4 regions of the Vibrio sp. 16 genome follow, and region 4 is predicted to be linked to each of the others. Evidence: predicted binding sites of a transcription regulator. Region 4 holds the regulator's gene; each other region holds the start of a gene.
The links. The regulator CRP, encoded in region 4, controls carbon source genes, mostly activating them, when cyclic AMP is high. The targets are predictions, from matches to a motif close to TGTGANNNNNNTCACA.
Positions count from the first base shown of each region.

Region 1 (3,181 bases), 300 kb from region 4:
GAGAGAATCGCAGCGTGTGAGTTGGCTGCACCTTCAATCGACACCACGGCCAACAACATATCTTTGGGAATAGAGGCTAGAATTGTCGCCGTAAGTTCTCTGACGACTAAGATCACCGGCTTTTCTAAAGCTGGCTGCTCTTTTTCAGTGTTATGAAGGAAGTAAAGTAGTCGCTGGCCTAACTCTCTAATATCTTGAGCTCGCTCTCTAAGGTAGACATCTGACATTCGAGCGAATCGATTCGAATAGCTCTCTACAACTTGACGTAATGCCCAGTCTGCGCGATCGCCTTTCTGAATTTGCGCTTTAAGATCTTTACGCAACATCGGATCATTGAGTAAATGCGTAAACAGGTCAAAAATGGCCAACGCATCTTTGTTGATCTCACTGTCGAGCTTCTTACGCATACGCCGAAAGTCACTCAATGCCGCTTCAACCGCCAATAGCAAGATTTCCTGCTCGCGTTCGATGTCTAGTGTTGAGGCAGGGTACACATCTGTGAGTTCTGGTTGAGTATCATCTAACCAAAACTCCCCAATCGCCACACCACTCGATGCTGGGACCCCTTTCATCGCAAGCTGTTTCTTTTCTAAACGCCATTGACCTTGCGTTTGAGCATGCGCAATGATCACCGCAAGCTGCGCCGCTAAGGTGACTAAAAAAGACTCTTCCATTTCGTCAAACTGGCGGGGCGTCTTTTGCTGAACGACCAAGACCCCTAACACCTGTTTGCGGTGGATAATCGGCGTACCAAGAAAGCTGTGGTAAATTTCTTCACCTAGCTCAGAGAAGTATTTGAAGTTTGGATGCTTAGAAGCTTCTGCAATATTGAGAGGCTCAGCCGTGCGCTTTACCAGACCAACCAAACCCTCATTAAATCCAATGCGGATTTTATCGCCTTTGAAACGTAAACCTTGCGTCGCCATCAACTCAAGGCGCTGCATTTCTTCATTGGCGAGATAGATAGTACAACATTCGGTGCTCATGGCACTGCACGTCTGCTTAACCAAGATATCCAAAGCCTGATGTACATCTTCGACTTTGGAAACCTGTTCAACTATTTCCCTTAGTTGAGAAAGCATGTCTATCCTCTTCTATGTTTGCGCTTGTTCTTGCTTCTACGCTCTTTAAACGGCATTGCCATGGAGGCAAACTCTTTCATCGCTCGGCGATACACATCGCGCTTGAAAGAAACGACTTGTCGTACAGGATACCAATAACTCACCCAACGCCAACCATCGAATTCAGGGGAACTGCCGCGCAGCATATTGATTCGTGACTCATCACAATCTAAACGCAGCAGAAACCATTTCTGTTTTTGACCGATACAAACAGGTTTGGAATCCCAGCGAACCAGTCGTTTGGGTAACTTATATCTTAACCAATGACGACTTGTTGCTACGATCTTTACATCCTTCTTCGTTAGACCAACCTCTTCATAGAGCTCGCGGTACATCGCTTGCTCAGGGGTTTCACCTTCATCAATTCCCCCTTGAGGAAACTGCCAAGAGTGTTGTCCGTATCGTTTAGCCCAGAAGACCTGACCATGGTTGTTACAAATTACAATTCCCACATTTAAGCGGTAACCATCGCCATCTATCACTGGCCAACCTCTAATAAAATCTTTAATTACAGTGATTTTTCCACATATCCCCAATTGGAGCAAACTTACTAGTGTGACTAAGGCGGAAAATATCGCTCACCAAACACAATATGAATAACTTTTGAGCAAAACACCTCTTATACACAACGCAATGAGACATAGACCACATTTATTCACCTTTTCTGTGTATAACTATGTGAAAAATCCACATCAAAGTGATCATTTTATCGACAACAAGGCCACTTAAGCACAAGCCCCCTACTGAACCCCAAAAACAAAATAATTAAAATCAATAACTTAAATATTAAACCTACAGATAATAAGCCAACCTACTCTAGTAATGTTCGGTAAATACCAGATCGGTCAAAGATCCACCACCAATAGTTTTATCCACACTCCACATTGGTAAATGCAAGTTTTAAGGGAAACTGCAAGCAAATAATCACTCCAAAACCCCTGTTTATTCATACACATCCAAGAAAACGGCAACAGGATCCCCTTCTTTCTGTGGATAACTACTTGATAGACGATCTTTCACGCGAAATGATCAAACTTCGCACAGCCAACCCGGTGCGCTTCCGTTACAATAAAGACAGAATTATTGAACAGCGAATAGTATGAAACCAGAACCACAATCCGAATCTGAACTGTTAGAGCGCGCATGGAGTGTTGCCGGACTTTCATTTGCAGAGCTTGCCCAAGAAGCCGAAATGACGGTTCCACCTGATTTACGTCGAGATAAAGGATGGGTTGGACAACTACTCGAATGGCACCTAGGCGCTACGGCAGGTAGTAAACCTCAGCAGGACTTTGAAAAGCTGGGGATTGAGCTTAAAACCATCCCCATTAGCTACACAGGAAAACCGCTAGAGACCACCTTTGTTTGTGTCGCTCCACTTGTTGGCATACATGGGCTGAGTTGGGAAAACAGCCATGTCCGGAATAAACTGTCTCGAGTCCTGTGGGTACCCGTTGAAGGTGAGCGAGAAATCCCACTGGCAGAAAGACGTGTCGGCTCCCCTCTTATCTGGTCACCGACTCAAGAAGAAGAACTTCAACTGAAAACTGATTGGGAAGAGCTGATGGACCTCATCGTCACAGGCCATGTTGAACAAATCACCGCAAGGCATGGTGAAGTCCTACAACTGCGGCCAAAAGCGGCCAATGGCCGAGCACTGACCGAAGCGTATGGCGCCAGCGGAAGAATCATCAAGACACGCCCAAGAGGGTTCTATCTGCGAACCCAGTTCACGGCTGCGCTTCTAGATAGCAACTACGCTTAGTGTGTGACTAGCGACAACTCTATATCCTGATACAACGGACCATCAGTCGATCCACACTCATCGTAAGCATTGTGCAAGCGCAAGTAGGCACGCTCAACCCCCAGACGAGTTAGTTCCTCTTTGACTCGCTCTAACGATTCAAAGTGAATCGGCTCGTCATTGACCTTTAGTGGCTCCAACTTGTGCTTATACTCTACTGCTAACAAATATTGAGAAAGGTCCGAGCAACTGATCACAAACACTTTTGGCGGCTGATAAGAATCTTTGTGGTAACCATGTATCCACTTATCTAACT
Region 1 is NZ_OY808997.1:3,072,838-3,076,018, reverse strand. It holds gene ptsP (phosphoenolpyruvate--protein phosphotransferase) at 1-1,082, opposite strand, end outside; gene rppH (RNA pyrophosphohydrolase) at 1,085-1,603, opposite strand; gene mutH (DNA mismatch repair endonuclease MutH) at 2,221-2,886, shown strand; gene U9J37_RS14225 (DUF6482 family protein) at 2,883-3,181, opposite strand, start outside.
Region 1: a site for CRP is predicted at 1,756-1,771, ahead of rppH (RNA pyrophosphohydrolase). Genes of this name have one in related genera too.

Region 2 (3,181 bases), on a different replicon from region 4:
CAAACGCTGTTTGTTTTGCTTCTTAACGGCCATAAATGCTTTTTGGAATTTCGCATCCGTCGCGTATTGAGCAATGCCTTCAAGTAGCTCTAGTTTTGCAGGCCATTCTGTGCCGATTTTCTCTGAGATGAGGTTAGACAAACCTGGGTTACAGAACTTCAACCAACGACGTGGTGTAATACCATTGGTTACGTTTGTCAGTTTACCTGGGAAGATCTCATTGAACTCAGGGAACAGGTCTTTTTTAACCAGTTGTGAGTGCAGCGCTGCAACGCCATTCACTTTGTACGAGCCAATCACACATAGGTTTGCCATGCGAACCATACGGTTGAAACCTTCTTGGATGATAGAAAGCTTCGCTTGCTTCTCACCATCACCAGGCCACATCGATCGAACTTCTTGTAGGAAGCGGTGGTTGATTTCAAAGATGATTTCCATATGACGTGGAAGTAGACGTTGAATCAACGACTCTGGCCATGTCTCTAATGCTTCTGGTAGTAGCGTGTGGTTGGTGTACGCAAAAGTATTCGCGCTGATTTCCCACGCTTTATCCCAAGACAGACCTTTCTCATCGACAAGGATGCGCATCAATTCAGGAATCGCAATCGTTGGGTGCGTATCGTTTAGCTGAATCGTTTCTTGCTTTGGAAGATCCGCGAGTGCAAAACCTGCCGCTTCATGACGACGTAGAATGTCGCGTACTGATGCTGCTGAGTGGAAGTACTGCTGCATTAGACGCAGAGTTTTGCCTTTCTCGTGGTTGTCGTTCGGGTACAGAACTTTGGTGATGTTGCCTGCATCGATAAGTGAGTGCTGCGCTTCAAAGTAATCACCGTTGTTAAAGCTCGCAAGTGAGAATGGAGCAATCGCCTGACATTCCCAAAGACGCAGTGGGTACACCGTGTCTGATTCGTAACCCACGATTGGTAAGTCCCAAGGCATCGCTTTTACCGTCATGCCTGGTACCCATTTACGGACTTCTTTGCCATTCACATATTCAACGTCAACGTGACCGTAGAAGCCAATCTCTTGTGCCAGTTCTGGACGAGCCACTTCCCAAGGGTAGCCTTCAACACCACGCCATGCGTCTGGCGCTTCTTTTTGACGGCCTTCTTCGAAAGATTGCTTAAACAAACCGTACTCGTAGTGCAAACCGTAGCCCACAGTTGGGAATTCTTGAGCCGCACATGAATCCATGAAACACGCCGCAAGACGACCTAAACCACCATTACCTAGCGAAGGGTCACGCTCTTCTTCAAGTAGGTCCGTCAGGTTTTGGCCTAGCTCAGCCATCGCTTCAGTGATTTGCTCGTAAAGGCCCATGCTGATGAGGTTGTTACCCGTCAAGCGGCCAATGAGGAATTCAAGTGATAGGTAGTTAACGCTTTTTGCGTTTTGGATTTTAGGATCTTGTTCCGTTTTTAGCAGATCGAGTGTCGTTATCTCTGCTAACGCCTTACCCATTGCTAGGTACCATTCACGTGCCGTTGCTGTCTCTTCGGTCTTTGCATACGTTGCTGAAAGGTGCATTTTCACGTCATGTTGGAAAGTCGCTTTATCAAAGCTTGTCTGTTGCGTAGGTTTCATTAGAGAAATCTCACTTATTGGTTCTAATTCATCTGAGGCATATCGTGCATGGGCACGGCTAGCAAAACATCCTCCTCCAAAACGGCTTATTAGGAGGAGGGCTCAGGGCGTAGAGGGAGGACACCTCAAAGCAGAGTGATCTGACTCTCAGTTCACTATTCCTGAGCGCAGACCCTGGTGATTGAGATCACACCATCAACGAATTAACCCTACATCCTGTTTATGAAACTTGTTGGTTCAGAAAAACAACCAATTGATGGATATGTATACTTGATCACATTAAGTTTTCATCTGTTACTCAGTTTTCATCATTTTCGGTGCAACAAAGGATAGAAGTCGCACTCACAACTCGCAATAAAGGTGACAAGAGTCACAATTTAGGGGCGTAGATAACAACAAAGTGTGAATTACACAAAAATCTCGTGGTTGATCAATAACTGTGGGGTTCGTTCTCAAGTAACATCGCTGTCAACAAGGCCTATTGGCTATTTATTCACCACCCCTAGCAGAGTGAATAACAACAATTAGGGGTATTGAGCAGGGAAAAGAAGATGTGGATTCCTTCTAAGTTAACCCGACCGGGTCGATTACATAATGCTATCGTTCGTCCGCGAGTTTTAGATTTGTTGCAACAAGCCCCTTGCTACAAACTGGTCCTTTTCCGCTCTCCGGCGGGGTATGGCAAAACCACGATGGCGGCTCAATGGCTATCGGACAAAGTTAACGTCGGTTGGTACAGCATAGACGAAAGTGACAACGACTCTTTCCGTTTTATGAACTACCTATTACAAGCATTGAACAAAGCAACCAACAACGCTTGCCCTAACGCGCAAAAACTCGCCGAGAAACGCCAGTTCTCCTCTCTTCATTCTCTGTTTGGCGAAGTCTTCTCTGAAATGTCGGCGTTCCATCAAGAGTGCTACCTCGTGCTCGATGATTATCACCTGATCAGTGATGAAGAAATCCACGAAGCCATGCGTTTCTTCCTCAAGCACATGCCAGACAACCTAACGCTTGTCGTCACGAGTCGCGCCGCGCCTCCATTGGGCACCGCAAACTTACGCGTTCGTGACTTGATGATTGAAATTGGCAACGAGCTGTTGGCGTTTGATACCGAAGAGACCACAAGATTCTTTAATCAGCGTGTGGCTGATGGCATTGATGACATTACCGCAAACAACCTACGAGCGTACGTTGAGGGGTGGCCTTCCGCATTGCAACTTATCGCGTTGCAAGCGCAGCATCAGCATAAAACCTTAGCCCAGTCCGCCGAGTCATTTTCTGAATTTAACCATGCTCATCTATGGGATTACCTTGTCGAAGAGGTGTTTGATTTACTGGATGCAGAAACTCGCTTATTCCTACTCCAGTGTTCTATCCTTGATCACTTCAATGATGAGTTGGTGTCTGCCCTCACCCAGCGTGATGATGCGCTGAGCATGATTGAATCGTTAAACCGCTTTGGTCTGTTCATTCACCCGCTGGAAGGCGAACAAAACTGGTATCGCTTCCACAATCTGTTTGCGGAGTTCTTAACGCACGAACGCTCTGCGCGTATTCCCCAGCAGGAAACCGAGCTACACCAAACCGCAGC
Region 2 is NZ_OY808998.1:879,653-882,833, reverse strand. It holds gene U9J37_RS18330 (glycogen/starch/alpha-glucan phosphorylase) at 1-1,587, opposite strand, end outside; gene malT (HTH-type transcriptional regulator MalT) at 2,139-3,181, shown strand, end outside.
Region 2: a site for CRP is predicted at 1,764-1,779, ahead of U9J37_RS18330 (glycogen/starch/alpha-glucan phosphorylase). Genes of this name have one in related genera too.

Region 3 (3,181 bases), 800 kb from region 4:
TCATCATGCACCAGAGCGGATTATTGATACGGTTTGGGGCAGCGGTTTTGTTGGTTCATACATCCTCACCGTTCGTGTGGAAGCAATGGAGCGCGGCGGTTTACTCAAAGACATCACCACACTGTTTGCCAACGAAAAGATCAAAGTCACCAGTATGAAGAGCCGCGTCGATTATCGTAAACAGCTCTCCATCATGGACTTCGATTTGGAAGTAACTAACATTGAGATTCTCCAGCGCGTATCGAAGCGTGTTGAACAGATTAAAGATGTCATGTCGGTCAAGAGATTGGGATAGTTTCCAACTCAGGTAATAGATAGATAACCTAAAGGTGAGTGGTTTTGGCTGCTCACCTTTTTATTTGATGACAGTTCTTAGATAGAAGGTTTAAAGGAAGAAGAAATATGAGCCATCCAATTGAGCAGTTAGAGCAAATCATGGCGCAGCTTCGTGACCCAGAAAGTGGTTGTCCATGGGATTTAAAGCAGAGTTTTGACACTATTGTCCCGCACACCATTGAAGAGACCTATGAAGTGGTCGATGCGATTTACAATCGCGATTGGCCAAATCTCAAAGAAGAGCTTGGCGATTTGCTGTTTCAGGTGATTTTTTATAGCCAGCTAGCCAAAGAGCAGGGGTTGTTTGATTTTTCAGAGGTTGTTGAGGCTGTAAATGAGAAACTGACACGTCGTCATCCGCACGTATTTTCCGATGTGGAGTTTGCGTCAGATGAAGAAATTAATGCCAATTGGGAAGCCGAAAAAGCAAAAGAAAAAGCAGAAGTAGGCAAAACAGAGCAAAGTATCCTAGACTCAATACCAAATTCTCTACCAGCTCTTTCTCGTGCTACAAAGATTCAGAAAAAATGCGCGAAATTCGGCTTTGATTGGGATTCGTTAGGACCTGTTGCAGAGAAAGTTCACGAAGAGATAGATGAAGTTATGGACGAAGCGCTTCAAGTCGATGTAAATCAAGACAATCTAGAGCTGGAAATTGGTGATTTACTCTTTGCAACGGTGAATTTAGCTCGTCATGTGCAGGTTAATCCAGAAGCCGCTTTGAGCAAAGCCAACTTAAAATTTGTGCGCCGCTTTAAAGCCGTTGAGGGAAAAGTCGCGGAGCAAAATAAAGCGTTACAAGACTGTTCGTTGCAAGAGTTGGACGAGCATTGGAACCAGATAAAGCGAGAAGAGAAAAGGTCTGGGCAGTAGATTTAGCGAAATGGGACAAGAATGACTCAACTATGTTTTGTGTGAGTTTGTTCTGTTCATGCAGTTTGATTTGAAGCAAAAAATAAAAAATTGCAGTGTGATAGATTTCACGTTGTGGCGGTTAAGGGCTTCTGGTATATTTATATCCCGTCCAGAAGAAATCCATTTTCCCTCATTCAACCAATTTCAGGTTAAACATGACGACAAATTACATTTTTGTTACTGGCGGGGTTGTATCCTCTCTAGGTAAAGGTATTGCAGCAGCATCTCTTGCGGCTATTCTAGAAGCTCGTGGTCTTAAAGTGACCATGATGAAGCTTGACCCTTACATTAACGTTGACCCAGGCACTATGAGCCCAACTCAACACGGTGAGGTGTTCGTCACGGAAGATGGCGCTGAAACTGACCTTGACCTTGGTCACTACGAGCGATTCATTCGCACCAAGATGACTAAGCGCAACAACTTCACTGCAGGTCGTGTTTACGCTGACGTTCTACGTAAAGAGCGTCGTGGTGATTACCTAGGTGCAACCATTCAGGTTATCCCACACATCACTAACGCTATCAAAGATCGCGTGATCGCTGGCTCTGAAGGCCACGACGTAGCTATCGTTGAAGTCGGTGGTACGGTTGGTGATATCGAATCTCTACCATTTATGGAAGCTATCCGTCAGCTAGCTGTAGAACTTGGCCGTGAGCGCGCTATGTTCATGCACCTGACACTGGTTCCTTACCTTGCCGCAGCAGGTGAAGTGAAAACTAAGCCGACGCAACACTCTGTAAAAGAGCTGCTGTCTATCGGTATCCAACCAGATATTCTTGTTTGTCGCTCTGACCGCATGATCCCAGCGAACGAGCGTAAGAAGATCGCGCTTTTCTGTAACGTACAAGAAAAAGCGGTTATCTCGATGAAGGACGTAGATTCAATCTACAAGATCCCTCAACTCATCAAATCTCAAGGTTTAGACGATCTAGTATGTTCTCGCTTTGGCATTACTGCTCCTGAAGCAGATCTGTCAGAATGGGAACAAGTTATCTACGAAGAAGCGAACCCAACCGCTGAAGTGACTATCGGTATGGTTGGTAAGTACATCGAACTTCCAGATGCTTACAAATCAGTAAACGAAGCGCTTAAGCACGCAGGTCTTAAGAACCGTCTAAGCGTTAAGATTAAGTACGTTGATTCTCAAGATGTAGAGAGCAAAGGCGACGAAGCACTTGCAGGTCTTGACGCAATCCTAGTTCCAGGTGGCTTCGGCGATCGTGGTGTGGAAGGCAAGATCATGGCGGCGAAATACGCTCGTGAGAACAAAGTCCCTTACCTTGGCATCTGTCTAGGCATGCAAGTAGCACTGATCGAATACGCGCGCAACGTTGCGGGTATGGAAGGTGCTCACTCAACAGAATTTAACAAAGAGACGAAGTACCCAGTGGTTGGTCTAATCACTGAGTGGGTTGATGGCGAAGGTAACGTTGAAGAACGTACCGAGAAGTCAGATCTTGGTGGTACTATGCGTCTTGGTTCACAGCTATGTCACCTAGAGAAAGGAACGAAAGCTCGTGAACTATACGGTAGCGCGACAATTCATGAGCGCCACCGCCACCGTTACGAAGTGAACAACAACCTTCGTCCGCAGATTGAAAAAGCAGGCCTGAAAGTATCGGGTCTATCTGCAGACAAGAAACTGGTAGAAGTGATTGAGAACCCAGCTCACCCTTGGTTTGTAGCGGCTCAGTTCCACCCAGAGTTCACTTCAACACCTCGCGATGGTCACCCACTGTTTGCAGGTTTCGTGAAAGCGGCTGGTGAATACCAACGCGGCGAATTAGAGAAGTAAAGGATACGGGCAGTAGCGTTAGTTGTGCTGCTGCCCTTAATTTTGACATTATATATTCAACGAGAAGGAAACATTCAATGTCTAAGATCGTTAAAGTTCTAGGTCGTGAAATCATCGATTCACGTGGTAACCCA
Region 3 is NZ_OY808997.1:1,972,490-1,975,670, reverse strand. It holds gene relA (GTP diphosphokinase) at 1-295, shown strand, start outside; gene mazG (nucleoside triphosphate pyrophosphohydrolase) at 403-1,209, shown strand; gene U9J37_RS08880 (CTP synthase) at 1,407-3,047, shown strand; gene eno (phosphopyruvate hydratase) at 3,125-3,181, shown strand, end outside.
Region 3: a site for CRP is predicted at 1,306-1,321, ahead of U9J37_RS08880 (CTP synthase). Genes of this name have one in related genera too.

Region 4 (3,181 bases):
ATGACGCCAGATGTTTTGTTCCAACCGTTATGGAATGACTATATTCAACGCTTATGTCCCTCTGCTGAAAAAGTGCATCAACTTCTGCAAGAAGACGAAGCATTGATCAACGACCATATTGCTTTGCGCACCTTCAATGTTGAGCCGTTAGGCATTGCGACGCTGGCTCAACCATTCCTTGATGCTGGTTACACCCCTTGTGGTGACTATGTGTTTGAGAGCAAAAAGTTAGTCGCCAAGCATTTTGAACATCCAGATCCAACGCAACCGAAAGTATTCATCAGTGAACTCAAAGTCGATGAGTGTTCAGCCGAGTTGCAGGCTATCGTGGCTAAACTGGTTGAGCAGGTAGACGCCTCTCAATTGCAAAGCCCAGAGTTTTTGTATGGCGGACGTTTGTGGGATCTTAGCTACGCTGATTTCCAGACGTTGGCAAAAGAGAGTGAATACGCTTCTTGGTTAGCTGCCCATGGTTATGGTGCAAACCACTTTACTGTGAGCGTTAATCAGTTAAATGCGTTTAACGAAGTGGTTGATGTGAACAACCATCTGCGTGATGCAGGCTTTACCATCAATGAGTTTGGTGGTGAGGTGAAAGGATCTCCTGATGTGTTGCTCGAACAGTCATCCACTATGGCAGACAAAGTCCCCGTGCAATTTACTGAAGGCACAGAGATTATCCCGGGTGGTTTCTATGAGTTTGCCAAGCGTTATCCAATGAGCAACGGCGAGCTCTATCCAGGGTTTGTTGCGGCGTCTGCTGATAAGATTTTTGAAAGCACCAATGGGTAAGTTAGAACAGGGATTACCTAGTTTGTATTGCTCATAAACAAAAAGCCACCCAATGGGTGGCTTTTAAAATTCAGCAGTTAATCGAGATTAACGAGTACCGTAAACAACGATTGTCTTACCGTGAGCAGAGATTAGGTTCTGCTCTTCTAGCATCTTCAAGATACGACCTACTGTCTCACGAGAACAGCCAACGATTTGACCGATTTCTTGACGAGTGATCTTGATTTGCATGCCGTCTGGGTGAGTCATCGCATCTGGTTGCTTCGCTAGGTTTAGTAGCGTTTGCGCGATACGGCCAGTAACGTCTAAGAACGCAAGGTCGCCCACTTTTTGGCTTGTCACTTGAAGGCGGCTTGCCATTTGCGCTGAAAGGCGCATTAGGATATCTGGGTTTACTTGAATTAGCTGACGGAACTTCTTGAATGAAATTTCTGCTACTTCACAAGGAGATTTAGCACGAACCCATGCGGTACGCTCTTGGTCTTCTTCGAATAGACCAAGTTCACCGATAAAGTCACCTTGGTTTAGGTAAGAAAGGATCATTTCCTTACCTTCTTCGTCTTTAATAAGAACCGCAACTGAACCTTTAACGATGTAGTACAACGTCTCAGCTTTCTCGCCCGCGTGAATTAGCGTGCTTTTTGATGGGTACTTATGAATATGACAGTGTGAAAGGAACCACTCTAATGTTGGGTCGGTTTGAGGTTTACCTAGAACCATAATATCTCACTTCCTCTGCAGGGTACGCTTGCCGCTTTCCATGTTTTAGCTAAGCCTTAAATAGGCTTACTAGGATAAGAGCACTTTACAAATGCTGCAAGCCAACTTGTGTTTCGGTTACAAATAGTATCCTTTTTCGAAAACGATTTCTTGATTTTAATCGGGTCCTACTTGGGTTTTGCTACGCAAAACTGTGCACATGATCACGGTATGAAAAGTAATCGTGTTCTAGCCGTGAGTTCTAGCCAATTTTTCCTGTTTCGATGAGTTGCTGAAGGATAGGACGAACGATCAATTCCATCGCAAAACTCATCTTGCCACCAGGCACGACTATGGTGTTATGTCGCGACATAAATGAACCATCAATCATTGCCAGTAAGTATGGGAAATCGACGTTCTTAATTCCGCGCAAGCGAATGACCACGAAACTCTCATCCAAGCTCGGGATGCCTTTTGCATTTAAAGGATTGGATGTATCGACGGTCGGCACTCGTTGAAAGTTAATGTGGGTGCGCGAAAACTGTGGGGTGATGTAGTTGAGGTAGTCGTCCATCGAACGAACAATCGAATCCATCACCGCTTCACGAGAGTGACCTCGATCGCGTGTGTCTCGAACAAACTTTTGAATCCACTCTAAGTTCACGATTGGAACCATGCCAATCAAGAAGTCCACATGCTGGGCAACGTTAACATCGCCATCGACGACGCCGCCATGCAACCCTTCGTAGAAAAGAACGTCGGAGTTCTCTGGCAAGTCTTGCCAAGGGGTGAAGGTGCCAGGCATTTGGTTGTATGGCACTGCCTCGTCAAAGGTGTGCAGGTAGCGGCGAACTTGCCCTGTACCTTCATGGCCATATTTACGAAAGAACTCTGCTAGCGCAGGAAAGTCGTTAGCTTGTGGGCCAAAGTAACTAATATGGCGGCCTTGCTCGCGCGCCTTACGGATCTCCACATCCATTTCTGGTCGTGTGAAGCGATGGAAGCTGTCGCCTTCAACCCATGCGGGTTTGACGTTCATCATATTGAACATCTTACGGAAAGCTTCTGAAGTAGTGGTAGTACCGGCGCCAGAAGAACCGGTAACGGCAATAATTGGATGTTTTGCTGACATGACAAACCTTGTCGTTGAATACGTTCCTGTAATCGGAGTTCACTATAGCACGCTTTAGTAAACCGTCATTGTATGCAGTTCTCTAAAATTTGTTTTTGAGTTGAATGTCGACGGTTTCATGTAACTCGGAGAAAACCACGACCGCATCACCCGACTCGAGCTGTTTCTTAATTTGGTCAATCTTGCTTTGCAGTGACACCTCTACCGCTCCGTAGTCGGTTCCTTCCCTAAGGACAAACTCACGAATCAAGTTTTCTAATGTCTCTGGTGCAATGTCTTGCCAAGGAACAATCATAAATACCTCTAGATTTTATGTTCGCAGATGAGGCGCTATTATGCCGGATCGGTGAGACTTTCATAGTAGGCGGGCAGGGCTTCTTCCAGCCAAAACCGCGGTTTGATGGCGCTGCCGGTAACAAAGCCGACATGACCGCCTTGATCAAACAGCCGGTAATCGATGTTATCGGGCAGCACATACTTGGGGATCACCGCATCAGTCATAAACGGGTCGTCTTTGGCATGAATGATTTGCGTCGGGACTTTGATCTCTTTCAGGCG
Region 4 is NZ_OY808997.1:2,776,747-2,779,927, forward strand. It holds gene U9J37_RS12710 (DUF1338 domain-containing protein) at 1-792, shown strand; gene crp (cAMP-activated global transcriptional regulator CRP) at 880-1,512, opposite strand; gene U9J37_RS12720 (phosphoribulokinase) at 1,754-2,623, opposite strand; gene U9J37_RS12725 (YheU family protein) at 2,706-2,918, opposite strand; gene U9J37_RS12730 (hydrolase) at 2,957-3,181, opposite strand, start outside.